2 regions of the Bradyrhizobium sp. 157 genome follow, and region 2 is predicted to be linked to the other one. Evidence: riboswitches for the same ligand, from Rfam matches in the RefSeq annotation. Region 2 holds a riboswitch; the other holds the start of a gene.
What was found. Region 2 has a riboswitch for cobalamin ahead of IVA95_RS20605 (TonB-dependent receptor). Riboswitches for the same ligand answer to the same signal wherever they lie in the genome.
Positions count from the first base shown of each region.

Region 1: linked by a shared signal. The riboswitch ahead of metE (5-methyltetrahydropteroyltriglutamate--homocysteine S-methyltransferase) and the one ahead of IVA95_RS20605 (TonB-dependent receptor) in region 2 are both predicted to bind cobalamin.

Region 1 covers NZ_JADPKF010000086.1:18,996-33,913, forward strand. The annotation lists gene IVA95_RS23130 (hypothetical protein) at 1,109-1,402, opposite strand; gene IVA95_RS23135 (cytochrome-c peroxidase) at 3,378-4,445, shown strand; gene IVA95_RS23140 (hypothetical protein) at 4,463-4,642, opposite strand; partial or broken gene IVA95_RS23145 (reverse transcriptase domain-containing protein) at 4,639-5,022, opposite strand; partial or broken gene metE (5-methyltetrahydropteroyltriglutamate--homocysteine S-methyltransferase) at 6,626-8,940, opposite strand; cobalamin riboswitch at 9,038-9,238, opposite strand; gene IVA95_RS23155 (hypothetical protein) at 9,328-9,543, opposite strand; gene IVA95_RS23160 (4Fe-4S binding protein) at 10,324-10,527, opposite strand; partial or broken gene IVA95_RS23165 (EAL domain-containing response regulator) at 11,063-12,277, opposite strand; gene IVA95_RS23170 (GNAT family N-acetyltransferase) at 12,950-13,819, shown strand; gene IVA95_RS23175 (SMP-30/gluconolactonase/LRE family protein) at 13,985-14,881, opposite strand; gene IVA95_RS23180 (citryl-CoA lyase) at 14,878-14,918, opposite strand, start outside.
Region 2 covers NZ_JADPKF010000077.1:212,547-227,464, forward strand. The annotation lists gene IVA95_RS20530 (DUF938 domain-containing protein) at 1-667, opposite strand, end outside; gene IVA95_RS20535 (metalloregulator ArsR/SmtB family transcription factor) at 704-1,093, opposite strand; gene soxC (sulfite dehydrogenase) at 1,310-2,554, shown strand; gene IVA95_RS20545 (cytochrome c) at 2,538-3,212, shown strand; gene soxX (sulfur oxidation c-type cytochrome SoxX) at 3,270-3,590, shown strand; gene soxY (thiosulfate oxidation carrier protein SoxY) at 3,635-4,129, shown strand; gene soxZ (thiosulfate oxidation carrier complex protein SoxZ) at 4,151-4,462, shown strand; gene soxA (sulfur oxidation c-type cytochrome SoxA) at 4,459-5,325, shown strand; gene IVA95_RS20570 (hypothetical protein) at 5,334-5,639, shown strand; gene soxB (thiosulfohydrolase SoxB) at 5,666-7,414, shown strand; gene IVA95_RS20580 (hypothetical protein) at 7,429-7,872, shown strand; gene IVA95_RS20585 (MBL fold metallo-hydrolase) at 8,125-9,165, shown strand; gene IVA95_RS20590 (ABC transporter substrate-binding protein) at 9,254-10,087, opposite strand; gene IVA95_RS20595 (ABC transporter ATP-binding protein) at 10,087-10,869, opposite strand; gene IVA95_RS20600 (iron ABC transporter permease) at 10,866-11,909, opposite strand; cobalamin riboswitch at 12,044-12,242, shown strand; gene IVA95_RS20605 (TonB-dependent receptor) at 12,354-14,636, shown strand; gene IVA95_RS20610 (hypothetical protein) at 14,830-14,918, shown strand, end outside.

The DNA.
Region 1 (14,918 bases), on a different contig from region 2:
ACGTCTTACCGCCACAAGGACATCATACGCACGCGGTGAATTTTTCAAGCTGACCACCCGATAGTTCGCAGACTTACTCGGAAATACAAGGAATATTGATTTTTGACGACTGAGTGGGCTTATCTTTTCGACTTTGCAAGCCTAACAGCCTGCATTGAACGCGGCGGCAATTTCGCGGCGAGCTTAGAGCAAGCGCATCAGGTGTCAGCCGTTTCATAATTGCGATGGAGTTGGCGGGGAATTCTTCGGAATGCGTGGACTTCTGATCGTTTTTGTGGCGCTTACAATAGTGTTGGCAGCACGCGGCCGGCACCAAGATAGCTTTGTGCCGCGGCTGACCGCGTCCCTGCCGCCAGTCAACGTGCCCTAGTCTTATGATCGTGGTCGAGTAGCTCGGCCATTCGGCTTTGCCCTCACAGATCCGGGCGGGCGGCTTTCCCGCACCCGGCTGTTCCCGGGGGTAACCCGCGTCATATCCGCGCCTGTGCCCAAGTGCGAGTGATGCGTGGAACGAGCAGACGGAAGCGTGCCGTCAGGGTGTCGAACTCGGACCAGCCCATGCGCCGACTTTTCTGGCTCCGCCGTCTCAGACAACGCAGCCAGGTCCGACGTACTTCGCGGTAGAAGCCGTTGAGCGCTTCGGCCGCCGGCGTATGTCAGGGTGAGCACGAACACCTGTGCCCTTCGCCGCGCGCGCATTTAGGACAGCCTTTGGTATGTCGGAAGGTGCGCTCCAGCTACGAACCGCGCAGCAACTCGCCGGTGGCCGGCAGCTTGCCGACGAGCTTGTCGCGCGCTTTAACGGTTCGCTCACTAATGATCCATAAGAATGAATCAATGGCAGCCTAACCAGTCAAGCGCCGATCCGTTCGACCTTGCAGTTTTCCGCCGACCGGCCGACTCTGAATTCAGACTGCGTCCACCTAATTTGCGCTGGGAAGTAGTCTAGCCGCCTTCAAGTGCCTTCGGAGTTTGGGCTCAACCTTTGTTGCGGTGTGCTCGTCTTTGAGGACGGCACACAGGCCGGAGCGGTATTCATCGTGTGGAGTTAAGAGTCGACAGTGGCTCGTCCGCCCGAGCGCTTGCGGAAATCAGCGTGAGACACGAGTCACTTCCAAAAAAGAGATTCTGGCCAATCTGTGAACTCCAATTCGAAGCTACGTAGGCCAGTGAGTTTGGTGGTGAATTTAAGGGTCTTCCCTGAAAGGGCTGCCAATGAGCCAGATGCGAACTTGAATACTGTCGTGCCGGAAGTTGCGACCGCAATGCCTTGCTCGCCTTCCATGCTAGAGAAGCCGGTCACCCCGGAGAGTTGCCCAATTGCAACTCCCTCCAGCGCGCGGTGAAATTCCAGGGACGCTAAGTATGTTCCTTTATCAGCAGCCCACTCGCTGACGGACACTGCTGTAATCCCCGCGTCACTCAAGAGACCATCCGCGATCCGGCAGCCATATTGAACCGTGAGAATGACCCGCTCGTCCCGAACTCCGACCGGCTCTCTATCGGCGGCAGTGATCGTGCACGCGTACCGCCTTGTGTCCGCAACCGCGCCCGTGCTTAGCCCGAGCAACTCGAGAGCGGAACATAATACAAAAGCGATAACGGGTCTTCTCATTCGGCTACACCTAGTCTGGAGTATCGTTCGCCTGCTCTGTACAATCTGACGCTACGGCCGATTCAAGCTTCTTCGATCGCTCTGTCGGATGAAAGCTACTCATGTGACCGCGGTGTCGCAGAAACGGGGCAATCGGTATCCCCCCCAGCGGTGGGCCTGGATGGGCGGCCCGAACGGTTTCATTATCGGCGCTCACGGTGCGCCGCGGGCCAGCACATCGGTGAACCAAGGCTGAGGGCCGACGCATTCAGCTCGGCGGCGGCCATGACGGGCGCGACGGCCCGCGGCGACGGAGCGCTAAGTTCCTGACGCAGGCGCATGCGTTCTATGAGCGGACACCATTTTCCGCGCCAATGACCCGCGGCACAGGTCCCGAATTTTGCTTCACAGTGTCAATGTAAAAGGAAACGTGGTCGCTAGGAGCCGTTCAAAGGCAGATTGCCGCTCAAGCAGGCGCTTTTCGAGAACCTTACGCTCGAGATCACTTAGCTCGCTTTGAAGTCTTCTTCGACAACGCCAAATGTCATTCCGCACGTATCTGATCTCATTCAAGCGATCGTCAATCGAAGCCATCACGGACACCATATCTAGCTTGAACCAGCCATGGACACTGCGGACATGATGTAACGATCTCCTCCCAGCATGTCCTCTTGTATCGAAGTCTTTCAACGCAAGAGCACGAAGTGACCGTTGCTTCTGCAGAAGTTCAGCGATTTTTGCCATCAGCGCGCAGATTTCAAAAGCTGCCACTCGCCCGTGAGTGAGTCGAAATGGTTATCTTATTCCAACCAACACGCGGCCCGATCAGGTGTCAGGCCGGCCACTTAAGCTGGTGTCGAATGGGAGTATCGGAGTAATCGGACGGTCGTACCGTCAAACTGTGGGTAACCGATTTGAGATCGGCAATTGCCATGCCAGCGAACCCCAGGTGGGGTTCAAGACAAGCCATGTTCAGGCTTGGGAGCTCGTCTGTTACAAACGAGTGGGATTTCGGCGGCGGCGCGCGAAGAGCCGGCCCGGACATGAGGTCGGAGAGCCTTCAGTCGGCAGGGCGAGGCGAAATCGTGAGCGATGCGCACCGCCGGGCGCCTCGGCTCAGTGTCTCGCCGTAGGCCAGCGTAGATCTTATTACCGCCGTCCCACGTGCGGCCGGCGAGCTGGCAATTGGATCTCATCACAAAACTTTCTGCGATGATGTCTAGCCGGGACTGGCGCTTGTCGCATCTGTGACACTGTATGTATTCATCAAGCCAAGACATCCGACGTTGTTCGGTAGCCCGGACTCGTTCTGTAACTTTAATCAGCAGCTTGCATGTCAGATGCAACTGGCATGGGGTTTGCTATTGTCCAGCCGCACCGTGAGCGCTAGCGCGACCAGCGGTTTAAGACAGATACGATCAACTTCGCTGGAGCGTATTGCCCACCCAATCGCTTAATGGAGAACCGATGCGGCCACCGGACAGATTATCCTTTTTCGGCACGCTTGTTGTTGTCAGATCGGCCATCATGCCGAAGGTTGAGGCGCTAGTCTGATCTAGCAATAGGAAGGTCGTGATCTAAGCTCAAAGCGAACTCGCGAATCAAATAACGGTCTGACGCCTCGTGGGCGAACGCCGGCAGCGAGCACCTCAAAATCGAACTTTTGATGCAGCCTCGCTTGAAAGGATCCGGTGCATGCTGCGCCGGCCCGTTGTGGGAACGGGGTGTGGCATCGCTTTCGAGTGTTTCCTTGATTAACAATCAGAACTGATGAGGCGGGTGTATGAACAAATCGATCCGGGAGCTTCGGCTTGTGGCTGAAGCATCTGTTTTGGCGACTGGGTTGCTGATGTCGTCAGGAGCTAGCGCGGACGATGATCTGATGAGAACCGCCAGGCAGATCTTCCATCCGATCCCCTCAGTCATTCCTGCGGTAAAGGACAATCCAGTCACGCATGAAAAGGTCGAGCTTGGCAAGATTCTGTTCTTCGATCCGCGGCTATCGGCAAGCGAGATCATTAGCTGCAATACGTGCCACAACCTCGGCAGCGGCGGAGTCGATGCCGGTCCGACCTCCGTCGGTCACGGCTGGAAGGTCGGCCTACGTCGAGCTCCAACCGTCTACAACGCAGTGTTCAATGCGGCGCAATTCTGGGACGGACGCGCCGCGGACCTCAAGGCGCAAGCAACTGGCCCTGTGCAGGCGAGTGCCGAAATGAATGCGACTCCGGATCGTGTGCTCGACACCTTGAACTCAATGACCAGCTATGTCGTCTTGTTCAAAAACGCTTTCCCGAACGAAGCGAGACCGGTCAGCTTTGAAAACTTTGCGAAGGCAATCGAGGCTTTTGAAGCGACTCTCATTACACCTGCGGCCCCGTTCGATCAGTATTTGGAGGGCAATACACATGCTCTCGATGATCAGCAGAAGTCAGGGTTGGCGCTGTTTATGGAGAAGGGATGCTCCTCTTGCCACAATGGAATCAATGTCGGTGGACAGGCCTACTTCCCGTTCGGCGTGATGAAGAAGCCGGATGCAACCCTGCTTCCGGAAGGCGATAAGGGCCGATTCGCGGTCACCAAGGCGGTCGGCGACGAATATGTCTTCCGCGCGGCGCCGTTGCGGAACGTCGCGTTGCGAGCCCCTTACTTCCATTCGGGCCAGGTTTGGAGCCTGAAGCAAGCTGTCGCCCTGATGAGTGAAATCCAGCTCGGCGCCAAGCTTAGTGATGGGGAAGAAAACGACATTGTCGCGTTTCTGAATTCGCTAACCGGGCGCCTACCTAAGATCGAGTATCCGATACTACCCACCCGTACCAACACGACGCCAAAGCCTTCAATAGACAGATAGGATTAACAGCACCAGCTTCATGCCTTGCCGAATAGTAACAGATGCGACGCAAGAACCCGGCGTCCCGCACACGTCCTCAGCGGCTTGTCGGCGACCTTGCGTTTGATCGCGCCGCCCGGACCTGGCCAGAAGCTGTAGCCCAGGAACTTGCGACCGAACACACTGGCCACTGCGCTTTTGGTCTCGTTGACCGTCAAGCGCAGCTTGCCGTAGAGCCGCCGAAGCAGCCCATCACCCGGTCCGCCCGGCGGCTGCGAACGTAGACGTTCGCATCGTCGGCGTAACGCACGAAGCAATGGCCCCGATGTTCCAGCGCCTTGTCCACTTCATCGAGCAGGACATTGGCCAGCAGCGGCGATAGCGGCCCGCCTTGCGGCGTCCCCATCGTACGCGTCTGGACCACGCCATCGTCCATGATTCCGCTGTTCAGATACGCCCGGATCAGCCGGATGACTCCGGTGTCCCCGATCCGTTTCTGAAAGCGGTCGATGAGGATGTCGTGATTGACCGGGTCAAAGAACTTTTCCAGGTCCACATCCACCACGATCCGGCGACCCGATTGCACGTATGACTGCGCCGCGAGGACGGCATCATGCGCGCTTCGACCGGGCCGGAAGCCGTAGCTGTGCTCGCGAAGGTCGGATCAAAAATGGGCTGCAGCACCTGCAGCAGCGCCTGCTGGATCCAACGATCCGTCACCGTCCGAATGCCAAGCTCGCGCTCGCCACCGTCAGGCTTGGGGATCGTCACCCGTCGTACCGGACTGGGCCGGTATGTCCCCGACAATAGGTGCTCGCGGATCGCCCGCCACGCCGTACGCAGATGTGCGACGGTCTGGTCAATGTGCAGACCGTCCCCACCAGCTGCGCCTTTGTTGGCCCGCACCCGCTTGATCGCGCGTTGCAGGTTCTCTCTCGTCAGCGCCGCCAGAAGCAGCCCTGACCCTGGCTCTCCGATCCATGCCGCGGGCGGCGAGCTTCATCGCTGCCCGAGCCACACGGGGCTTCACCGCGTCATACCCCGGACCGCCCTGCTTGCGCAGACATCTGATGCGATGCTTGCCACCTCGGCACGGTATTGAACACTCCTTCTCGTTTGGTTCTTCGCCCACCGTTCAGCCTTCCGACTCTACCGCCGGCGACTACAACCTCGGCTGACTTCTCGCTCCGGCTCGACACCGTTGCCCCTTTCAGGCACAAGGCGAGATCTCCCCAGGTAAGAACGCACTCCTTCACTGCACGACCGCCGGATCTACGCCGCTTCCCCTTGATCACGAGTTTCGCGGTTTGTGGCCCGCTCACCCTGTTCGGCAACGCCTTCTATCCGGTTCTTGTTCATTGGCCCGCAGCTTCGCTCCACGCCCACACTCGGTCACCCTCGTGCAGTTGCGCTTCGCTTCGCTCGTTGTGATCAACTCGCGACGGGACTTTCACCCATAAGAGTGCGCCCATGCTGGGCGCACCACAAAAAAACGCCCGGCCTCCTCGGGAGGCCGGGCGATAGTCACGCAGGAACAACGCTGCTTTACGCATCGCACCAGCTTTCGTCGGTAGGGAGGACTACCGGCGATCGATTTACGGCGAGGGCATTCGCCGTCAAACAACGAGAAGCGGATATCACTCCGCGCGAAATCTGGAGCCGCTTGCCTTCCGCTCCTGTCGGAAACTTCGCGACTTGTCCACCACTCGCCCGCTGTCCGGTTGGCAGGCAGTGCCTTGATTGAGCTGGGATCCTTTGCGCAAGCGGTTTGGCTGCCGTGCCCTGAAACACAAGCGACAGTTTGCCGTCGCGCAGCAGCATTTGGCACCCCCAAACACCAACAACGCTCGATTATCTTCCGGAAGAGCGTGCCAAGGCGCCAATTTCGTATGACATTCCGTAAGGGAGGTAAAATAGATTGTTGTGATGGGACGCATCCACGCGATGGATAAATGAAAAATAGCGCTGTGCTTCGCGTCGAGCGTTAATGACTTCGGAATATGTGACCGGATCGGGCATCGCCGGCACGCTGTCCGCCGTCGGATCGAAAACCGAGCTTGTCGCCAGCTGTATGCGACCGCCTCCGCCGGCGCCGGCCGGATTCCCAGGCGCTGGGAACTTTGGGAGCTCGCAAGGACATCGTAAGCCCCCAAAGCGCGTGCATCTTATTCACAAACGCGTTGGCGAAACGCTCCGCACCATCATGGCTCAGCCCGCAACTCGCGTGCGGCGGCCACCATATTGATGAGCGCGGGACGCACCTCCTCCCATCTTCGAGTTTTCAGTCCGCAGTCGGGATTGATCCAGAGCTGCCGATCGGAAACTCGCTGCCGCGCCAACACAATCAGCTGCTTGATTTCCGCCGCTGCGGGAATGCGCGGTGAATGAATGTCGTAGACGCCGGGCCCGATCTCATTGGGATATTAGTAGCTCTTGAAGGCCTCGAGCAATTCCATCTTAGAACGCGACCTCTCGATTGAAATGACGTCAGCATCCATTGCTGCGAACGCATCGATGATTTCGTTGAACTCGGAATAACACATGTGGGTATGGATCTGAGTTCCGTCGGCGACAGCGGAGGAGCAAACGCGGAAGCTGTCCACTGCCCAATCGAGATAGTTCCTCCACTGCGATTTGCGTAGCGGCAATCCCTCCCGCAACGCAGCCTCGTCGATCTGGATCATGGTCGCTCCAGCCGCCTCAAGGTCGATGACCTCATCTCGGATCGCAAGAGCGATCTGACGGCATGTCTCGCTCCGCGAGATGTCGTCGCGGACAAACGACCAGTTCAGGATCGTCACCGGTCCGGTCAGCATAGCCTTGACGGGTTTCTTGGTCAGAGACTGCGCATAGCGCCACCATTCAACGGTCATCGGCTTCGGCCGGGAAACATCTCCGAACAGGATAGGCGGGCGAACGTACCGCGACCCATAAGACTGAACCCAGCCGTGCTTGGTGAAAGCGAATCCCAACAGCTGCTCGGCAAAGTATTGAACCATGTCATTGCGCTCGAACTCACCGTGTACGAGCACGTCCAGGTCGATATCTTCCTGCCACTGCACGGTACGGGCTGTCTCCGCTTTCAGAAGCTGCTCGTACTGCGCGTCATTCAGCGCTCCCCGCGCATGAGCCGCACGCGCATTCCGGACGTCGACCGTTTGCGGGAAGGATCCGATGGTTGTCGTTGGAAACATCGGCAATGCGAACGCGACGCGCTGGACGTCGGCACGCTGGGTGAACGCACTGCGACGGCGACGCATGCTATCGTCGATCGCGGCCATTCGTCCGGCGACATTCGCATTGTGGATCTCGGGCGATGTTTCGCGGGTCACGGCTGCGTCCTCCGAAAGCGCAAGTTCATCGGCCACCTCGGCAGCATGGCCGGCCAGCGCTTTGCCCAATATCGAAAGTTCCTTGATCTTCTGAACTGAGAACGCCAGCCACGTCTTCAGATTGGGATCGAGATCGGTCTCTAGCTCAATGTCGATCGGAACATGAAGCAGCGAGCAGGAAGGAGCAATCTGAACACGGTCCCTGCCCAGCTTTTTGACCATAGGGGCAATTGGTCGAGCAGCGCCGCAAGATTGGAGCGCCAGACGTTGCGACCATCAACGACGCCTAGCGAGACCACGAGATCTCTGCGGGCTGTGGCGACAATTGCGTCCAACTGGTCGGGTGCCCGAACCAGATCGACATGAAGCCCGGCAACGGGCAAGGCCAAGGCTGTTTCAAGATTGTCGCCGATAGCGCCGAAATAAGTGGCCAGCATGATTTTAAGGGCCGGCACAACCTCTGCGAAATGAGCATAGGCCCGGCGGACAGCCGCCCGCGACGCTTCGTCGACGTCCGTCACTAGGCATGGCTCGTCGAGCTGAACCCATTCAGCACCGCGCGAGGCTAGTTCGCGGAGGACATCGACATAGACTGCGAGGAGCCGGTCAAGCAGCGACAGCGGATTGAATGCGGGATCTGCGCTTTTGCCGAGCTTCAGGAAAGTGACTGGGCCAACTAGGACGGGGCGCGTTCGGTAGCCGAGGCTTTTTGCCTCCTCATATTCCTCGATCGGCTTTCGAGAGGAATACTTAAAGATCTGATCCTGGTGAAATTCCGGCACCATGTAGTGGTAGTTGGTATCGAACCACTTCGTCATTTCCTGTGCGGCTACTCCAGGCCCATGCTGAGCGTGACCACCGTCCTGAGCGCCACGCGCCATGGTGACGTAGGTCTTGAGCGACACAGGACCTTCGGTCCAGCCGTAGACGTCGGGAATGGCGCCGACCGTTACGCTGGTATCGAGCACATGGTCGTAAAACGAGAAGTCATTCGAAGGAATGACGGTCGCACCGCGGGATTTCTGCCGTGCCCAATTAGCGGCACGAAGTTTACTCCCCGCCTCGAGGAGCTCGGCTTCGCTGGAGTTTCCCGCCAAGTAGCTCTTGAGCGCGAATTTGAGTTCGCGTCGTGGGCCGATGCGTGACATCCCCAGTGTGGCAACGGGAAGCGAAAGAATAGACATAGCTCAGACGCCATGATTGGGGCAAAGGCCATGGCGGACGCATGCAGCGAATATCGCGTGAGCGACAGCTGCTTGGCGCACACCGGGACACCCCGCCCGTGGACGATATAATCGAGGCAGGTCTCCGGGCTCGCGGGTCGTCGCTGCTGTCCGGCCTTCCCGAAGCCGCATGGCTTCAGTGACTTCGTTGGACAGCGGCTCGCCGCTTACAGTTGCGGGGGCAGCGCCGGCATTGCACCGGCTTCCCTCTTAGCTCCGGATCAAACGAAATCCGGAGACCACGACGGCTGGCATTATGCGCACGAGGATCGATCCGTCAACCTACTGGAGTGTCGCTGCGATATTGCCCAAGCGATTGCGAGCTGTACTAGGTAGGCTACAACGGTCTTACTCCCGGCCTGGTGAAAACGCGTGGATCTGTGGAGGCTCCGCTTGTGAATGCGTCCGCTCAACACCCTGTTCGCGTAGTCGGATGAGCTCCGCGAGCAGAACGAACGCGCCGGGCGCTTCGACATCTGCGTGATCGCGACAAAGCCTGGTCTTTTCCGTCAGCAGCTTCTCGAACTCGTCCGTAAGGAAGTTGCGATCATCCTCGGCCGGCATCCGTTTGATCACAGTGCCATGAGGCTCTGAGGAATTGCAAAGGCCGGATTACTCCAGGATCGAACGGATGATCAGGTCGGACTGCCTGTGTTCGGCTGACCCCGCGACGAGCCGCGAGCTCGATCGCCTCCGTGGCGTTGGTCAAGATGATCTCCTCGGTGCGCCAGGCACTCACGTGCTGAGCGACTTTGGCGCGCGCCTTCGTTGTTTCCGTCGCCGCTTGGGGAGTAGTGCAGCCTGGACGTTGGCCTGCGCGACATCGCAGGAACAGTTCCGGACCTCAGGATGCACGCTGACTTGCGAAACTGGAGTAAGCGGCGAGAGGGCGGGCGGCGGGATCGTGCTATGACTCTACGCTCCATGCACTCGTGCACGGAAGCGGATGCCGAGCTTCTCGTACGTCTTCAGGATCTCCGGACCGATCTCGTCGCGCGAGGAGACCGCCTCTTCGGCTTCGGCCGTGACGTCGCTTTAGATATCCTGCAAATCGATCTTGTGATATTTGACGCCCCGTCCACCTCGCCTTGGCTCGTCAGCCAGCGACGATAAGCCTCGACGCGGCGACTGGAGCATCGAGGCGGCCTCGTCCTTATTCGAGACAAATTTAACGGTGTCCTCTGACAGAGCCCTTCGAGGGCTTCTCGGAGAAGATCAGCGCCTTAAGTCATAACGATGTTGATCGACCTCGATGCGCCCCATGCGGTCGGCGGCCTCCTCAAGCTCGACATCTACTACTTCGTTCGCGAAATCGAGCGGTGAAGCCTTCTGGACGCGGGCTGCTTATGCTGTTTTAGACGGGACACAGGTGTCAGGCACCGGACAGACGACCGCGCATTGCGGCGTGTCGCAATGGCCCGCGCACTCCGTACACTTTTTGGCATCGATAACGTAAATGTCGCGCTTGAGGCTGATCGCCGCGTTGGGACACTCGAACTCACATGCCCCACAAACGGTGCATTGCGAAGCGACGATCTTGTAAGCCATGCCTTCCGATTCCTTAGGCGAGCGATGCCATTGGCGATCCCTTTCAAATGCCGTGCCAAACACAGACGCGCTCAATGATGGGCAATTTGCGAGCCCTCGGGCCCTACTCCGAGAGCCAGTCGCGCTGCGAGCTTCCGTCGGTTTGTCTGGCACGGCAGCGCGGAGCCAAGCGACGCTCGACGATTCCGAAACCGGCGGCGCGACTAAAAGCCGCGAGCCGACGCACGTCTACGCCGGATCTCGGCAAACCTCCGGTCACACGCCCTGACTGGAGGTTTTGTGCAAGCCTCGCTCACGGCTACAACGTTAACTCCGCGGATTGACTCGCTGGAGGCTTGCCAAAACGGGTTTGTGCTACAACAAGCTTCGGCGTCGCTTCGGAGGGAAATGAAGTTGCGCCGGGAGGAGCGATACTGGCTTTGCAAAGTGACCGATTTAATTGCAGTCAGCCGCATGCCTGGTGCCGAGTAGGCATGGCGGCGCGGGCGAGCGCTGGTACGCTTTGCCTGGCTGTGCTCAGCCACTCCTCATGCAACTATTTTGGACGAAGTGGAACAGGGCTGAAAGATGACTGTGCAAATTGCTTCAGCGGCATGGCCTTTCCGAACAGATGGCCCTGCGCAAGGTCGAAGCCGAGTTCGGTCACAGCGATCAGGTCGGCGTGGCTCTCCACACCTGCGGCGACGGTGCGCACACTGTACTCTTTGGCTAGATCGACGATATGGCGGCACACCGTTCGCTTCAGGGGCCCATTTCCGCAACCGGCGACGTACTGCCGGTCCACTTTTAATTTCATGAACGGGAATTTTTCCACCCCCATCAACTGCGGCCAATTGGCGCCGACATTGTCGATTGCAAGGCCAATGTTGTGAAAGCGAACCTCACGCGCGACCTCGATCAGGAGATCTAGGTTCTCGATCGCTTCCTCGCTCTCGATTTCAATCGTCAAGCCGCCGAAAGCGGGGTGCGACGGCATGCGCTGACAGAGATCGCGTACCGCCTGCGGGTCAATCAGGAATGCTGCCGGGAGATTGATGGAGAGATCGATTGAAGTTTGCTGCTCCAGAAGATACTGCCAATCCTTGATCGCGCGGTCGATCACGAACTGCGACAACTCCCTAAAATGCGGATCGTGAGCCTCCGGGATGAAATAGGCCGGTGGAACAACGCCCTAGGTCGGGTGCCGCATTCGCACAAGCGCCTCGGCGCCGCGGCGGCTGAGGGTACACGCGTCAAACTTCGGCTCATACCAGAGCTCAAGCCAGCCAGCGTGTAAGGCTTCCCCGACATGGACCGCGGGACGGGGCGCCGGCTCTCTGGGCAAGAGCATGGCGACCCGAACGCGCAGCGTCTCGGCTGCAAACGGCGTCCTCAGCGGCGGCAGCATAGCAAGTCCATATTCGCCCCCGACCTGCTGCACTGCCGTCATGATGATCGACTCGCGGGCGCCGAACGCCAGCACTCCGCCTGCAAATCCTTCGCGTACGAGTATCTCGAGCAATCGTCCAGGCTCGATGCGATCCGAGCCAATGCCGAGCAGGATCAGATCAGGGAAGTCCGTGCCGAGTACGTGCGGCAGCTCGTCAGCAGTCCCGCATTCGCTGATAACAAACCCCATATCCTCCAGCACATCCCGAAGAAAGGCGCGCAGATGCCGCTTGCCGACGGCCACGCACGCTCGCGGCCGCACCTTACGCTGTCCGAAGATTACAGGTTTCCCTCCGACCAGTTCGGCCTGCCCATGCTCCATCGCAACCACTCCCGTTCCGTGACGGTCCCTTAAACGAGGAGCGAAGGTCCAAAACAAGCTGTGCTTGCCATTATCTTTCGGTTCTTCGAGGTAAGCTTAAGATAGTGCATTAGCGTGCAAAATCTTTCGCGATGTTGTTCAGACGATTTTGTCGGGCGCACGCGTATGATACCTGTCCCGCCTCGCGCAACTTTGTACGAGTGACGCACACGAGTGTGGGGAATCTCACCTTCGGACGCGCCGAGCTGATGCGCCCTATGGCACGGCGATTATCATGCTGCAAGATCTACTGAATCGATTCGCTCGTGAGTGGTGATCGGCAATCGCTCTTACGAAATGTTTGATCGGCATGGCCGGCCTGCCCACGCGCGAATGTGCCGTCTCATGGATTTCCTTTCTAATCGAAGGAAGTCCATCATGAGTTCGCAGCAGGTCAAGCCGCAGTCGATTCTGAGAACGGCAACAGCTTGCACTTACCTCACCTCTGTTGCTTATAGCGAGGGCGGACGTCCTATTCCCTATCGAGCTTGATAGTTGCTCTCAGTTGCGTTTTCTGCATCCTTTTGAACATGGATATCCTCAAGAAGGACTGGAGGGACTAACGTGACGGGTGTTCGTGTTGGCGCTGAAGCGCAAGGCCTGCCCCACGGGGGCACGGCTTTGCGCAAAGGCGTGCCAGGAGATGAGAACGCGATCGCAGAAGCCGTCGGAAAGCTACTTTCTGAATTAGGTGGCCCCGGACCAGAGTTCAGCCTTGAAGGCGCGAAGCAGGCTGCTTTGCGCCTGATTCAGGATCCCGAAGAGGGCTTCATTTTTGTCATCGAAGAACAAGCCACGGGGCGGATTGTAGGGGTCGCTGCCATCTCGGCCGTACAGGCCGTGAGAGCAGCCGGAGCGTACGGTGTGCTTCAGGAGCTATGGATTTCTTGCGACTTCCGAAGCTCTGACCACGGTCGGCATCTGCTCGAGGCGGTACATTCGGAGGCGAAGCGCCGAGGCTGGCAGATGATTGAGGTTGCGTTGCCCCCGGATGGCTATCCGGCCTTAGAACGGGTACGCCGTTTCTACGAGGAGAGGGGATATCGGGTTGGAGGATTGCGCGCGCGCAAGAGCGCTATGACAGTACTGCGACCTCTGCTCCACACAGTTAAAAGCGCTCCTGGGCCTATCAGTAAAGACTTTCAAAGCAGCAAACCCTGCTGCTTGTTGGTTCTCAAAACGAACGCTCCAACGCGTGCGTCGCGGTTGCTCGAGGATGATCGGAGAACCTCGACGCTGATGCGGTGCTTACTCCCACTGCGAGCGGTTACCTCTTCGACTTTCTTGGCGGGAACGTTCAAGATATCAGCCATCAAATCGTTCTTCATGGTGCGAAGCGATACGATGGTCTTCTCAAGGCTCGTGGACCGCGAGCCGAAACCTGCCCGGCTAAAAGGCGCGAAGCCAGGTCGGCGGCGGCCCGTTGCGGGCGAAGCCCGACCCAGCCTTACGAACGATAGCCCAGTCGTACTTTCGCGCTTTCCACACAGTGCTGCTTACTGACTCCAGTTTCGGATCACCGCACACAAATGCGATCCATTCGTCGCCAAGCACAATGCCTTGGCAACTGGCAAGCCAATCATCTACCGGGCTCCTTCCTGCATCTTGATTCGGTGGACCGTCGCGTGAAGGATTCGGTACCACCTTGTCACTCCTGCTGGCGAACGTTCAAGGAAGGTGAGCGAGATCAGCCATCAACACTGATCCGGTAGAGGATTCCGTAATGAGCAATGTGCCGTTTGCCGCCTCCAATACGAGGTTCGTGCAGGTCGCCCCAGCGCAGGACTTGATGCGGGCGATCGTTTCGCCGTTCGGCGCCATGACGAAGACGTGGCCGAGGGAGGCATGCGCGACAAAGAGCCGCCCTTTTTGATCCATCGTCAGCCCGTCAGGACCGCTGGTCCCGAAGAACAAGCTGAACCGTCCCACCTTCGCAACCCCGCCGTCACGCATCAGCGGCACGCGCCAGATGCTGTTGTCGCGCGTCATTGCAACGAACAACACGGCCTCGTCGGGACTGAGCACCAGCCCGTTCGGGCTAGGCCCGTTCGAAATCAGGCAATCGAGCCGGCCGTCAGGGCACAGTCGGAACACCCGGCCTGTCGGATCGTGCAATCCAGTTTGCCCCTGATCGGTTAAATAGATGCCGCCGTTGGTCGCGATATGAAGGTCGTTGCAGCCTCTGAAGGACTCGGAATTGCGGTGCCCCAGAAGCGGCCTGATAGTACCCCGCTGCGGATCGAGCTCCATGAGGCCGTTCATGTAGTCGGCCACCAGCACCCGGCCATCAGGTGCGATCTTCAGACCATTCGGCCAGCCGTCATATTCGATTATCAGAGACCAGATGCCGTCGGGCGAAATCCGGAAAATGCGGCCGAAGGGGATATCGACGACGTAGAGATTCCCGGACTTGAACGACGGCCCCTCGATGAAACAATCCACCGGATGGCCCCCGCGGTTGGCATCCGCCCATTTCGAGGAAACACCCGGGCGACGAAATTCCGCCGGCATCGACGAGAACACGCGGGTCTCAACCAGCTGAGGCGACTTGTCGAGATACATCATGACGCGCCTCCCAGCGTGCGGCGCGGCTGGCCCTCAT
Region 2 (14,918 bases):
GCGCGAAGGCCACAATCATATTGTTGGCCGGCATTGGTACGGCTTCGATCAACGAAAGACCGACGTTCTCAGCCAATGTACTGAGTTCTCCGATGTCGCGCACGCCCCATTCGGCATTCTGCTCGCGCAGGCTGGTGTCGAACACGGCGTTGCTCATCGCGGTATGCTTGCCGTCACGCTTGAATGGGCCATAGAGAAACAGCCGCCCGTCATCACGGAGATAGCGCGCCGCGCCGGCGAACAGGCCCTCAGCTACGCGCCAGGGCGCGATGTGAATCACGTTGGCGCAGAACACCGCGAGCAGTTTGCCCGGCCCGCTGCCGTCATGCATCGCCGGACACCAGGCCGGATCGGCGAGATCGACCCGCAGCGGCGAACGAATGTTCGGCAAGGCGGCATGCGCCCGCCACGCTTCGATGCTTTTGAGATGCCGTTCATTGAGATCGCTCGGCCACCAGATGATGTCAGGCGTATGTTTCGCAAAATGCACCACGTGCTGGCCGGTGCCGCTGCCGGCCTCCAGCACGTCGCCGGATTTGCCGACCAGGAATTTCTGCAGCACCGCCCAGATCGGCTCATGGTTGCGGTGGAATGCCGCCGCGTCGAGCCGGCCGTCGGGCTCGACCGGCCGGCCGTCCTTGCCGAATTCCACCACATATTCCGCCATCGCAGTTCGGTCCCGAAAAAATCAGTGGCGCAGCGATCACTTCAGATCGCCGCAGAAGATCTCCTTCAACACCCCAAGCAGACGCAGGGTGCGCTGGTCGGCGACGCGATAATGCAGCGTCTGCGAGGTCCGGCGGAATTCCACCAGACCGTCGGCGCGCAATTTCGCCAGATGCTGCGACAATGCGGACTGGCTCAGCTTCACGACGCCGACGAGTTCGCCCACCGTCATCTCGCCGCGCACGGCAAGAAAGCAGAGGATCAGCAGACGCTTTTCATTGGCGAGCAATTTCAGAAGCCGAGCCGCGTCACCGGCCTGCTTCGCCAGCTTCTTTAGCGCCGCCGCGTCGTCCGCGCCGGGAGCGAAGGCGGTCTCTTGCGTAGTCTCTTGCGTACTTTCTTGGGCTGCCGGGGCGGCTGCTCTCATCACTGCAAATCCGGTATCATTTTCCGCGCCTGCGAAGCACATACCACACTAGCGCGCCATCCTTTCTTTAGCATTGACTAAATTAGCAAATGTGGATATCGGTTCCAAAAAAAAACAAATGATGCGGCGAGGTGGCCGCGAGGGGAAGAAAACGTGCGGCCAGACCCGTTACGCAGCAAAGCTGTTCTCTCTGATCCCGTCGCCCCGGATACCCCGATGGGCCGCCGCCGCTTCCTTGGCCTCGGTGCAGCCCTGACCGGCAGCCTGGCCGTTGGCGGCAACTCCGCCATAGCTGACCCCGCGCAGGAGTCTCCCCCAGCAGACGCGCCCTGGTCGCAATCGATCGGCGCCGGCGTGGTCGATCGGCCCTATGGCCGCCCCGCCGATACCGAAGCTTCCGTCATCCGCCGCAACGTGCCCTGGTTGACCGCGAGCGCGGAATCGTCGGTGAGCTTTTCGCCGCTGCAGGATCTGCACGGCATCATCACGCCGAACGGATTGTTCTTCGAGCGCCATCATGCGGGATGGCCCGATGTCGATCCGGCGCAGCACAAGCTGATGATCCACGGCCTTGTCGAGCGCCCGCTGCTTCTCACCATGAAGGACATCATGCGCTTCCCGTCCGTGTCGCGCATTCATTTCATCGAATGTCCGGCCAACGGCGGCATGAACTGGCGTGCTGCGCAGATGAATTCGCTGCAGTTCAGCCACGGTATGGTCAGTTGCGCGGAATGGACCGGGGTCAAGCTGTCGACGCTGCTGGAGGAGGTCGGCATCAAGAAGCAAGCGAAGTGGGCGATGGTCGAAGGCGCCGACGGCGCGCATATGAATCGTAGTCTACCGCTCGACAAATGCCTCGACGATTGCCTCGTGGTCTATGCGCAGAACGGCGAGGCGCTGCGGCCCGAACAGGGTTATCCGCTGCGGCTGGTGGTGCCGGGCTGGGAAGGCAACGTCAACATCAAATGGCTGCGCCGGATCAAGCTTGGCGAAAAGCCGTGGCACACCCGCGAGGAAACCTCGAAATACACCGACCTGATGCCCGACGGCACCTCGCGCGGCTTCACCTGGCTGATCGACGCCAAGTCGGTCGTTACCTTTCCCTGCCCCGAGAAGCCGCTGGATGGACCTGGCCTCTATGAAATTCGGGGACTGGCCTGGACCGGCAACGGCAAGGTCAAGCGCGTCGATGTCTCGATGGACGGCGGCGTCAACTGGCAGACCGCGCGGCTGCACGAGCCGGTGCTGTCGAAGGCGCTGACCAGATTCTCGCTGCCCTGGCGCTGGGACGGCCGACCCGCGCTGGTCGCATCCCGCGTTATCGACGAGACCGGTTACGTGCAGCCTACAATCGCACAACTGCGCGCACAGCGCGGCTCAAACTCGGTCTACCACAACAATTCGATCCAGACCTGGCAGGTCAAGCCCGACGGAAGCGTCTTCAATGTACAGCTCGCGTAAGATTTGCCTGCCGATCATGGCCATCCTGCTTGCCTGCGCCGCAAGCCTCGCCGGCGCGGCCGAACCCGGCTCGTTCGGTTACGGCAGCGTCGCGACGCCGGCGCAGATCGCCGGATGGGACATCGACGTGCGCGGCGAGGACGGAACGGGCCTCCCGCCCGGCAAGGGCACCGTCGACAGGGGCGCGGAGGTTTATGCCGAACAATGCGCTGCGTGCCATGGAACCTTCGGCGAAGGCGAAGGCCGGTTTCCGAAGCTGGTGGGCGGCGTCGGATCGCTCCGGGACGAGCGCCCGGAGCCGACGGTCGGCAGCTACTGGCCGTTCGCCCCGACCCTGTGGGACTATATTAACCGCGCCATGCCGATGCAGGCGCCGCACACATTGTCAGCGGATGACGTTTATGCTTTGACCGCCTATATTCTGAACCTGAACGATCTCGTTCCCCATGAATTCGTTGCCGATCGCAACAGCTTGCCGAAAGTCAAAATGCGCAATCGCGACAATTTCATCTGGGCCGACCCGCGCCCCGATACGATGGCAAAACCCTGCATGAACGATTGCGTTAACGCCGCCGATGTCAGGATATCATCGACGGCCGAGGGCAGGAATCTGACGCCGCGCACGACCGGGCCGCTTGATACGATGCAACCGAAGTAGAATACGGAAACGCCTGTGACCGATCGTTCCCCGACGAAATCCGCAAAGCTTCCGGCGCTGGCGCTGCTCGTCACTCTGGCGTCCGCGGGCACCGCGCACGCGCAGTCCGCGGTGGATGAAGGCCGCAAGCTTGCGTTCGATCGCTCGAAGGGCAATTGCCTGACCTGTCATGTCATCAAGGGCGGCAATCTTCCCGGCACGATCGGGCCCGAGTTGGTCGACATCAAGAGCAAATACCCCAATCGCGAGGACCTCGTCGCCATCATCAACGACGAAACCCTGCGCAATCCGCTGACCGTGATGCCTCCGTTCGGCCGAAACCGGATCCTGACCGAAAAGGAAATCAACGCGGTGGTGGATTTCCTGCAGACGCTGTGACGCAAGTTTGAGACGTGCTGGCGCACGCTTTAGGAGATTTTTCGATGAATACGACTGACGTCAGATTTTCCGCCACCCGGCGCCTGATCCTGCAAGGCGCCGGCGTGTTGACGCTGATCGGCCTTGGCATTGTGCCCTTTGATGTCACGAAGGCACTCGCCGCGGCCAACGACAAATATCCGGAAGAGGCGTTCAAGGCCAAGAGCGAGGCCGATGCGATCAAGGCGCTCTACGGCAAGACGCCGGAGCCTTCGGACAAGGTCAAGATGGACGCTCCCGAAATCGCGGAGAATGGCGCCGTCGTTCCGATCTCGGTCTCCACAACTCTTGCAGACGTGACTTCGATCTCGTTCCTGGTCAGCGAAAATCCGGTCGCGCTGGTGGCGTCCTACAAGATCCCTGCAGGCACACTCCCAAGTGTTTCCAACCGCATCAAGATGGCGCGAACCAGCAACGTCGTCGTGGTCGTGGAAGCCGGCGGCAAGCTCTACAGCGCAAACAAGGAAGTCAAAGTCACCGTCGGCGGCTGCGGCGGCTAACGGGTACCGGGAGAGAATTTCATGGCATCGACCATTCGCGTGCGCGCCACTTCGAGCGGCGAGACCACTGAGGTGCAGGTGCTGATCCAGCACCCAATGGATTCCGGCTTCGTCAAGGATTCGAAGGGCGAGCTCATTCCAGCACATTTCATCCAGCAGCTCACCTTCGAGCATGACGGCAAGAAGGTGTTCGCGGCCGACTGGGGCGGCGGCGTCTCCAAGGATCCTTACGTCAAGTTCGCGTTCAAGGGCGCCAAGAAGGGCGACGAGCTGAAGATCAGTTGGGTCGACAACAAGGGCGCGACCGATACCACCACGGCGAAGATCCAATGAAGCTGCGATCCGCGATCTTTCTGGCGTCCGCCGCGATTGTGCTGGCCGCGCTGACGCTGGCGGGCGCGCCGCCGTTGGCAGCCAACGACAAGATCGATCCTGTCGCCGACGCCAAGGCGTTCCAGAAGTTCTTCCGAGACAAATTTCCCAAGGTAAAGTTCGAGGACTTCGTCAACGGTCCCTATTCGATGGACGAGGACCTCTACCGGCAGTGGCAGGAGAAGGAGCAATTCCCGCCCTACGAGTTCTCGCTCGAAATGGGCAAGGAAATGTTCTCCAAGCCGTTCAAGAACGGCAAGACCTATGCCGACTGCTTCCCGAACGGCGGCATCGGCATCCGCCAGAACTACCCCTACTTCGACGAGAAGGAAGGCAAGGTCATTACGCTTGAATTGGCCTTGAACCGCTGCCGGGAGGCCAATGGCGAACCGCCCTATTCCTACGTAAAGGACGAAATGGCGGCGTTGACCGCCTACATGGCCTTCACCTCGCGCGGCAAGCCGATGGACATCAAGATTCCGAACGATCCGCGCGCGCTCGCGGCTTACGAAAACGGCAAGGAATATTTCTACACGCGGCGCGGCCAGCTCAACTTCTCCTGCGCCACCTGCCACGTGCAGAGCCCGGGCGAGCGTATCCGCGCCGAGGTCCTGGCGCCCGCGCTTGGCATCGTTAATGCGATGCCGATCTACCGCTCGGAATGGAGCGGCATGGGCACCACCAGCCGGCGCTTCACCACCTGCAATAGCCAGATCCGCGCCGTGCCGCTCAGCCCGCAGGACGATGAATATCGCAACGTCGAATACTACCTGTCCTATGTCAGCAACGGGCTGCCGATTTCAGGTCCGGGAGCGCGGCCATGAGGAACATGATGCAGAAATCCGCATTGGTTCTGGCGCTGCTCGCCGCGGGCGCCATGTCCGCGCTCGCCGCGGGCTCCGAGAACGAATTCAAGGCGGCCTATGCCGCGGCTGAAGCCGCCAACAAGGAGGCCGGCAAGCTACGCAACCAATGGACGACCACGGCGAACACGCTGGTGGCGGCGAAAAAGGCGGCGGACGCCGGCGATTTCGACAAAGCCACCGCGTCGGCCAAGGAAGCCGAGGCGCTGGCCAAAGCTTCGATCTTCCAGGCCACCAGCGAGAAGACCCGCTGGAGGGATCTGGAAATACGCTGAAGCTGTTACGACGCGCGGAGACACGCATGACTATCCGCCGCCGGGATTTTTTGACGTTGGCAGGCGCCGCCACACTGGCAGGCAGCCTGCCGCGGCTGACGCGCGGCGCCGACAATGGCGGCGTCTACGATCTCGAACGCTTTGGCAATGCCCGAATCCTGCATATCACCGATACCCATGCCCAGCTTCGGCCGGTGTTCTTCCGCGAGCCGAGCGTCAATCTCGGCGTCGGACCGATGCAGGGCAACCCGCCGCATTTGGTCGGACGCGCCTTCCTCGATCGCTTCGGCATCCGCCCCGACAGCGCCGATGCTTATGCCTTTACCTTTATCGAATTCGAGAAGGCCGCCGGCCGGTTCGGCAAGCTCGGCGGCTTTGCGCATCTGAAGACATTGATCGATCGGATGCGCAGCGAGGTCGCCGCCGGACGCTCCCTGCTGCTCGACGGCGGTGATCTCTGGCAAGGCACCGGCCTCGCCAACACCATGCGGGGCGCCGACATGGTAGACGCCGCCAACCTGCTCGGCATCGAGGCGATGACCGGCCATTGGGAATTTACCTATGGCGAGAAGGCGCTGCGCGCCAACCTTGAACGCTTCAAGGGCGAATTCCTGGCGCAGAATGTCTTCCTGACAGAGGAAGCCGCCTTCAACGACGCCAAGGCATTCGACCCTGCATCGGGGCGCGTGTTCAAGCCATCCATCATCAAGGAGATCGGCGGGCGTAGCATCGCCGTAATCGGACAGGCGTTCCCCTACGTGCCGATCGCCCATCCGAAGCGCTTTACGCCGGACTGGAAGTTCGGCATCCGCGACGAGGAGCTGCAGAAACTCGTCGATACCCATCGTAACGACGACAAGGTCGACGCCGTCATTCTGCTCTCGCACAACGGCATGGATGTCGACCTCAAGCTCGCCAGCCGCGTCACCGGCATCGACGTCATCCTCGGCGGACATACGCATGACGCCGTGCCGCAGCCGATTGCCGTCACCAACGCAGGCGGCACCACGCTCGTCACCAATGCCGGCTCGAACGGCAAGTTTCTCGCGGTGTTGGACCTCGACATCGGCAGGGGCAAGATCAAGGATGTGCGCTACCGGCTGCTGCCGGTGTTTTCCGAATTGCTGAAGCCCGATCCGGCGATGCAGGCGCTGATCGACAAGATCCGCGAGCCGTATGCGGCCACGTTCAACGAGAAGATCGCATCCGCCGACCGCCTGCTCTATCGCCGCGGCAATTTCAGCGGCACCATGGATCAACTGATCTGCGACGCGCTGCTCGGCGAATTGAACGCGGAGATCGCGCTGTCGCCGGGTTTTCGCTGGGGCACCACGGCGCTGGCGGGCCAGCCGCTGACGATGGAGGACGTGATGGCGCAGACCGCCGTCAGCTATCCGGAGACCTACGTCCAGACCATGACCGGCGGCCAGATCAAGGACGTGCTGGAAGACATCTGCGACAATCTCTTCAACACCGATCCCTATTACCAGCAGGGCGGTGACATGGTCCGTGTCGGCGGGCTCGCCTACACCTGCACGCCAACTGAAACCGTGGGAAAACGGATTTCCGAACTCAAGCTCGACAATGGCCGCGCGCTCGAAGCCGGCAAGAGCTACAAGGTAGCGGGCTGGGCCTCCGTCAACGAGCAGACCGGCGCGCCGATCTGGGATGTCGTCGTCAAGCATCTGAGGTCGGGCAAGCCGCCCAACCGCTCGCTTCCGGGCGTGACGCTGAAAGGCGTTGAAGGCAATCCGGGCATTGCGGGACAGGCATGACGGGCTTTTCGACCATGCTTCGCGCAACTACCGCGGCGCTTCTGATCGCAGCCGCCGCGCCCGATGCCCGCGCCCAGCAGGCGCCGCTGCAGGACAAGCCCTTCGCCGAGCACAAAATCGTGCTGCAGCTTTCCGACAACGATCCGCGCAAGCAGGGCCTCGTGCTCAGCGTCGCCAGCAACCTGATGAAGCATTACGACCCCGACAAGGTCGCGATCGAGGTCGTCGCGTTCGGCCCCGGCGTCGACCTGCTGCGCCCGGAAAACCCCAACCGCAAGATGGTCGAGAGCCTGGTCGCGCAAGGCGCGCGTTTCGACGTCTGCCTCAACACCGTCGATACGCTCGAACGCGAGCACGGCAAACGGCCGGAATTCATCGCCGCGGCAACGCCGGTGCAGGTCGGGGTGGCGCAGATTCTTTTTCTGACGGAGAATGGGTACACGCTGGTGCGGCCGTGACCGTCGTTGCGAGCCAACGGGTCGCGCGAATGCGCGCCCGATGACAGGCTCCGCGAAGCAATCCATCTATCCCCGGGCGGAAATATGGATTGCTTCGTCGCTTCGCTCCTCGCAATGACGGGGATAGGACTTCATTTCACGCCCGGGGATTTTGTGTGATCATTTCGCGCGTGGTACAATGAAGGAACTGCAGGAGCAGGGCTGGAGCTATATCCGCCCTGATCCGATCTGAATTAACACGGGCGGTCAGCCATGATCTTTCGTCAACTCTTCGACAGTGTCTCCGGCACCTACAGCTACCTGCTGGCGAGCCGCGCCGGCGGCGAGGCGTTGATCCTCGATCCCGTACTGGAAAAGGCCGATCGTTACTGCCAATTGCTGCGCGAGCTCGATCTGCGGCTGGTGAAGGCGGTCGATACCCATCTGCATGCCGACCACATTACGGGCCTCGGCGAACTGCGCGACCGCACCCAGTGCATCACCATCATGGGCGAGCAAAGCAAGGCCGACGTAGTGTCGATGCGGGTTTCCGACGGCGACAAGCTGACGATCGAGGGGCTGAGCCTGGATGTCATGTACACGCCCGGCCACACCGACGATTCCTACAGTTATTTGATGGGCGACCGCGTATTCACCGGCGACACGCTGTTGATCCGCGGCACCGGCCGCACCGACTTCCAGAACGGCTCTTCCCGTGCGCAATATGAATCGATCTTCAACCGGCTTCTGAAACTGCCGGATGAAACCATGGTATTCCCGGCCCATGACTACAAGGGCGACACGGTTTCCACCATCGGCGAGGAGAGGCGCTACAATCCCCGGCTGCAGGTGCGTAACGTCGACGAATATATTGAGCTGATGGCGAACCTGAAGCTACCGAACCCGAAGATGATGGACGTCGCGGTGCCCGCCAACATGCATGTCGGGCTGCACCAGGAGGAGCTTGCCAAGCAGGGACTCGCGCTCTCTGCCCGCGACGCGATCAACATTCTCGGCCGGCCCGATATCCTCTTGGTCGATTTGCGCGAGACCAGCGAGCGCGCCAAGCACGGCACGATCTCGGGCGCGCTGCACGCGCCCTACCCCGGCATCGCCGAGAGCCTCAAGCCCGGCGGCATGCTGCGCGAAGTCGCCGCCGCCACCGGCCGCCGGGTGGTGTTCTTCTGCGCCTTCGGCGAACGCTCCGCGATGGCGGTTGCCGCGGCCAAGAACGCGGGACTAGCCAACACCGCCCATATCGAAGGCGGCCTCGACGCGTGGAAGAAGGTCGGCGGCCCGGTGGTGCAAGGGTAACAGTCCGTAGCCCGGATGGAGCGAAGCGCAATCCGGGAATCTTTTCGCGGCATCCCGGATTGCGCTTCGCTTCATCCGGGCTACGAATTTACTTTCCCACCCGCTTCAACTCCGCGGTCAGCGCATCGAGCGCATCGGCCAGCATCACGCCGCCGCATTCGGTCAGCCGCTCCGGAATCACGATGCGCCGCTCCGGCGGGTAGAAGCGCTCCAGCGCCGGATGGACCAGAAACGCCTGACCGTCATCGCGCGCATAATTGCCGGCGTTCGAAACCACTATGAAGTCGGGCCTCAAGGACACGATCGCCTCCAGCGAGGCAAATCCGCCGAAGGTAAAGCCGAGATCGCCAGCGGCGCTGCGCAGCCCGACTTCGCTCAGCAGCGAGCCGAGAAAGCTGTCGCTGCCCGCCACCCAGCCGCGCCGCGACAGCGGCAGCACGCGATAATGCCGCTCGGCGGCGGCACGGCGGGCGCGCGCTAGCGCGGCGTCGAGCCGCGCGATTTCGGCAGCCGCGCGATCGGGGTGCCCGGTCATGTCGCCGACTTCGCGGATCTGCGCTCGGGCTTCGTCGAGGTTTCGCGGCACGGCGAGCTCGGCAAGATGAAGCCCCTTCGCCTTCAACAGCTCCCGCGTCGAGCGCTTATCAAACGCGCTGGCGATGACCAGGTCCGGCTTGAGCAGCAGCACGTCCTCGGCCGCGCCTGATAATACCGGATAGCGGCTGATGTCACCCGCCTGCGATTGCCAGCCGTCGCGTGCGAAGCGGCTGAGGCCCAAAATCTGCTCGGGGTCGGCCAACGTCAGCAGCAACTGATCGCTGCAGACATTCATCGACACCATACGCGGAGGGCTGGCTGCGAATACTGCGCCGCCTGACATCGCCAATGCGGCGATCGCAACAAGAACGCCGAACCGTCGCATCAGATATCCGCCCAGGGCACGATCACCGCCTCGCGCTGATATTCCGCGCGGTAGGCGCTGATCCGAAATACGTCCGCCATCACCTGCTCCGATAACGCCTCGCTCGGTGTGCCCCGCGACACTAGATTGCCTTCCTTCAGCACCAGCACATGGTCGGCAAACCGCGCAGCGAGGCCTAAATCGTGCGTCACCACGATGACCAGCACGCCCTTGTCCGCGGTCGCGCGCAAGTTCCTCATGACATCGATCTGGTGGCGGGGGTCGAGCGAGGCGGTCGGCTCGTCGGCCAGAATGATCGGCGCTTCCACCGCCAGCGCGCGCGCCAACGCGACGCGGCTGCGTTCGCCGCCGGATAATTCGGTGACGCGGCGATCGCTGAATTCCATCACGTCGACCGCCTGCATCGCGCGCAGCACGGCCTCGGCATCCCTGGGCGACAGCCGCGCCGGATCGGTTGCGCCATGCGGGTAACGCCCGAGCGCCACGATATCGCGCGCCGGCAGCGGCCAATGCACGAGATGCCCCTGCGGCAGATAGCCGAAACGTTTGGCGCGCTCGCGCAGCGGCAGCGAGGCCAGCGCATCGCCGCCGATCGTGATCTCGCCTTCGGAGGGGATCAGCCCGGCTAGCGCGCGCAGCAGCGTGGTTTTGCCAGCGCCATTCGGGCCGACCAGCGCCACCAGGTGTCCCGCCGACAGCGCCAGCGAAACGTCCTTCAGCACGACGCGGCCGGCGAGCCGCACGCCGAGTCTCCTTGCGATCAGCAGCGCAGCCTCACTCATGCGACGCCCCCGCCGAGCGCGCGGCGTTCGCGCATGATCAGATAGAGAAAGAACGGCACGCCGATGATCGAGGTCAGCACGCCGACCTTGATGTCAGAGGTCGAGGGAATGATGCGCACCGCAATATCGGCGGCGAGCAGCAGCGCCGAGCCCGCGAGCGCGCTCGGCACCAACAGCCGCCCGGGATCGTGGCCGATCAGGGGCCGCATCAGATGCGGCGCGACCAGGCCGATGAAACCAATAGTGCCGGTAACCGCGACCGCGCCGCCAACACCGAGCGCAACGCCCGAAATCACGAACAGCCGTAGACGCCCCACATCGACGCCGAGGCTTTGCGCGGTTTCTTCGCCCAGGCTGAGCGCGCGAAAAGCGTGGCGCTGGCTGAACAGCATGACCGCGCCGGCAATGATGAAGGGAAACGCGAGCATGACATGCTGAAAGCTGCGGTCCTCCAGCGAGCCCAATAGCCAGAACGCGATCTCCAGCACCACGAAGGGGTTACTGGAGAGGTTCATCACCAGCGCGGTGGCAGCGCCCGCAAAGCTCGAAATCGCCAGTCCGGACAGAATGAGGATCAGCAGACCCGCATTGCGGCCGGCGATCGAGAGCAGCACGAACACCGAAGCGAATGCCGCGATGATCGCGGCGACCGGCAGCGCATAGGAGCGCACGTCGGCCAACCCGAGCGCGATCACCAGCACCGCGCCGAACGCCGCTGATTGCGGCGCGCCGAATAGCGAAGGCGAGGCCAGCGGATTGCGCAGCAAGCCCTGCAGCGACGCGCCCGACAGCCCGAGGATGGCGCCGATCGCCAGCGCCAGCAGCGTGCGGGGCAGGCGGATTTCCCGCACGATCACCTGCGCCACCTCGCTGCCGCCACCGAACAGCGCTTGCGCCACCGCAAGGGGCGACAGCCGCACCGGCCCGATGCCGAGCGAGATCAGCATCAGGAGCACAACAAGGGCAGCAAGCGCCGCGGTCGCGCCGATCCGCCGGCGCGCGGCGTCCTCATTGGTCAGGGCTACGGCTTCAACACTCATCGATCGTCCTAAAGCAGGTTTACTCGCCCCGGTACAGGTGGCGGGCAGGCGTGCTCATGCGGCAAAAATAGCGCACTCGTCCAGTGAGGATCGCGGGACGCCCCGGGGCGCATTGACTCGGACTTTGACAAACTTCTACCATAGTTCCCGACGGTTCCCGTTTTGGGGATCAAAAGGGAATGCGGTGCGGGGAAATCCCCCAATTCCGCGGCTGCCCCCGCAACTGTAAGCGGCGAATCCTTCGTCACATGCCACTGGGCACTCGGTCCTGGGAAGGCGACGATGGGTAACGACCCGCGAGCCAGGAGACCTGCCGTCAGCCGTGGTCACACGCGAAGATGTCGGTCGGGGAGTACAGACATTAGCTTCACCTGAGCTGCTCAAAGCACATGGTGAGACTTGGTTCGCTGTGACGTGCCACTGACGTCATACCGAGGTTAAACCATGTCTTCCACCACCACAGTCGCGAAGCGGCAGCGCCGCTTCTGGCTTGCCTCCAGTTTCCTGGTGCCCATCATTTCCCTTGGCATATCCGGCGCGCAGGCGCAGCAGAGGCCATCGGAGCAGTTGCCGCCGATCGAGGTAACCTCGCCCACCGATCCGAACCGGACTCGCGCAAAACCGACCTACAATGAAACGTCGACCTCGCGCCGCGTCGTGCCGGCGGCGGTGCCGTCGACCGGCGGAAGACCCGCAGCAGGGATCGGCTCGAACACCGCATCCCAGAGCGTCTCGCAAGGCGCGGACGGCAGCGGCGGCCGCCAGTTTTCAGGAATCGTCGGCTCGGCGTCGACCATTATTACCGCCGAAGAGATCGCGCACTCACCGGCTCAAACGCTGCAGGAAATCATCGCGCAAACGCCCGGCGTGCAGCTGACCAGCCTGTTTGGTGGCGTCAACGGCGCCAAGACCAGCGTCGACCTGCGCGGATTCGGCGCTTTCGCGACCTCAAATACGCTGGTGCTCATCAATGGCCGAAGGCTCAACGACATCGACATGGCCGGTGTCGATTTTTCGACCATTCCGCGCGACTCGATCGAGCGCATTGAAATCACCCGCGGCAACAGCGGCGCAGTGCTGTATGGCGACAACGCGGTCGGCGGCGTCATCAATATCGTCCTGAAGAACGGCGTCGGCGGTCCACCTGTTGCCATGCGCGCAGAGGCCGGTATCGGCTCCTTCAACCAGCGCATGGCCTCGGTTTCGACGGCGCTGAATTCGGGACCATGGTCGACCTCATTCTACGGCAACGCAATCAAGTCCGACGGCTATCGCGAAAACAACGCGCTCGACCAGCGCAACGGGATCGGCAATCTCAATTACACCACTCCCGATCTCAAGGCCTTCCTGACGGTGACCGGCGACGACCAAAAGCTCGGACTCCCCGGTGGCCGCATCGTCGATCCCTCGATTGGCGTCAACGAACTGGTCACGAACCGCCGCGGCGCCGCCACCCCATTCGATTATGGCAATCAGCAGGGCGCCAGCGCTACTGCCGGTTTTACAAGAACCCTGTGGAACGGAGCCGAACTCATTGTTGATGGCGGCGTCAGAGACAAGAAAACGCAAAGCGGATTCTTCGGAGCGATACCGTTTGCGTCGCCATTTCCGAGTTTCTCCTCCACCTATAACGACGCATCATTGCAGACTTGGTCGATCACGCCACGATTGAGCATCAAGAACTCGATCCTCGGGGTGCCCTCACAGATCCTGACCGGTATCGATTATTACGATGCGACGTTCCGCCAGGACCGCGGGGCGTTCAAGGGTCTTGCGCCGACCCACATCTACGATCTGTCGCAGCAGATGCTGGCCGGCTACTGGCAGCACACGGTAGGCCTGTTGCCGACGACCGACTTCTCCTATGGCGCCAGGATTCAAAACACCAGCCTGAGCGCCCGGGATCGGTTCGACGCCAACGCACCCGGTTGCGCCATGTTCTTTAATTGCGGCGATCAAGCCTCCCCGCTGGACAGCAACGAGACGCAATACGCCTTGCACGTGGGCCTTGAGCACCGACTCAACAACACATTCTCGGTGTTTGGCCGCGCCGCGCGCGCGTTCCGTACTCCGACCGTCGATGAACGCGTCTCCAGCGGCCCTTTCTTCGTTCCGGGCACCTTTCAGTTGAAAACCCAGACCTCGCACGACGTCGAAGGGGGTTTTCGCGTCAACGCCGGCGCATTCCAGATGCAATCGAGCATCTACAACATGGACCTCGAGAACGAGATCCATTTCATCCCGGCGCTGTTCTACAACGTGAACCTCGGTCCAACCCGCCGCTACGGCTCCGAGACCAGCGCGTCGCTGCGTGTCAGTGACAGCCTGTCGCTGCGGGCGGGCGCGGCCTACACGCGTGCTGTCTTCCGCGAAGGGCCGTTCGCCGGCAACGACGTGCCACTGGTTTCCCGCTACACAGCCATGGGCGGCGTGACCTGGAATATCTGGCAGAACTACCTGGTGTTCGATGCCACACTCCGCGCCTGGAGCGAGCGCTTCATGGACAATGACCAGGCGAACACCCAGCGCCGCATCCCGGCCGACGCCACTGTCGATCTGAAATTGAGCGGCGCCTACGATCGCTTCTTCTGGTCGGTGGGCGTGAACAACCTGTTCAACGCGCTCTATTACGACTACGCCATCGCGAGCTCGTTCACGCCGGGCCGCTTCGCGGCCTATCCACTGCCCGGCCGCACCTTCATGGTGAAGGCCGGCGCGACGTTCTGACCGACATTAGCCGGTTCGGCTTGCTGCCGGACCGGCCCCGACGTGCCGTGTTCCCCGCCAACCTTCATATCAAGGCAGATTCTGTCAGAAACTGCGCCGTTTTCGACCGAAAATAACGTCCTCTGCACGCCGATCCGTGGTAAATGGGCCACAGACCGCTCGACGATATCAGTCGTGATTTCAGAGGTATGACATGAATGATGAGCCGAAGAGCGCCGCCGAGCTGAAAGAAATGAGGCTCAACCGCAAGCGCGCCCAGGAAGTCGACGGCATCAAGGCGAT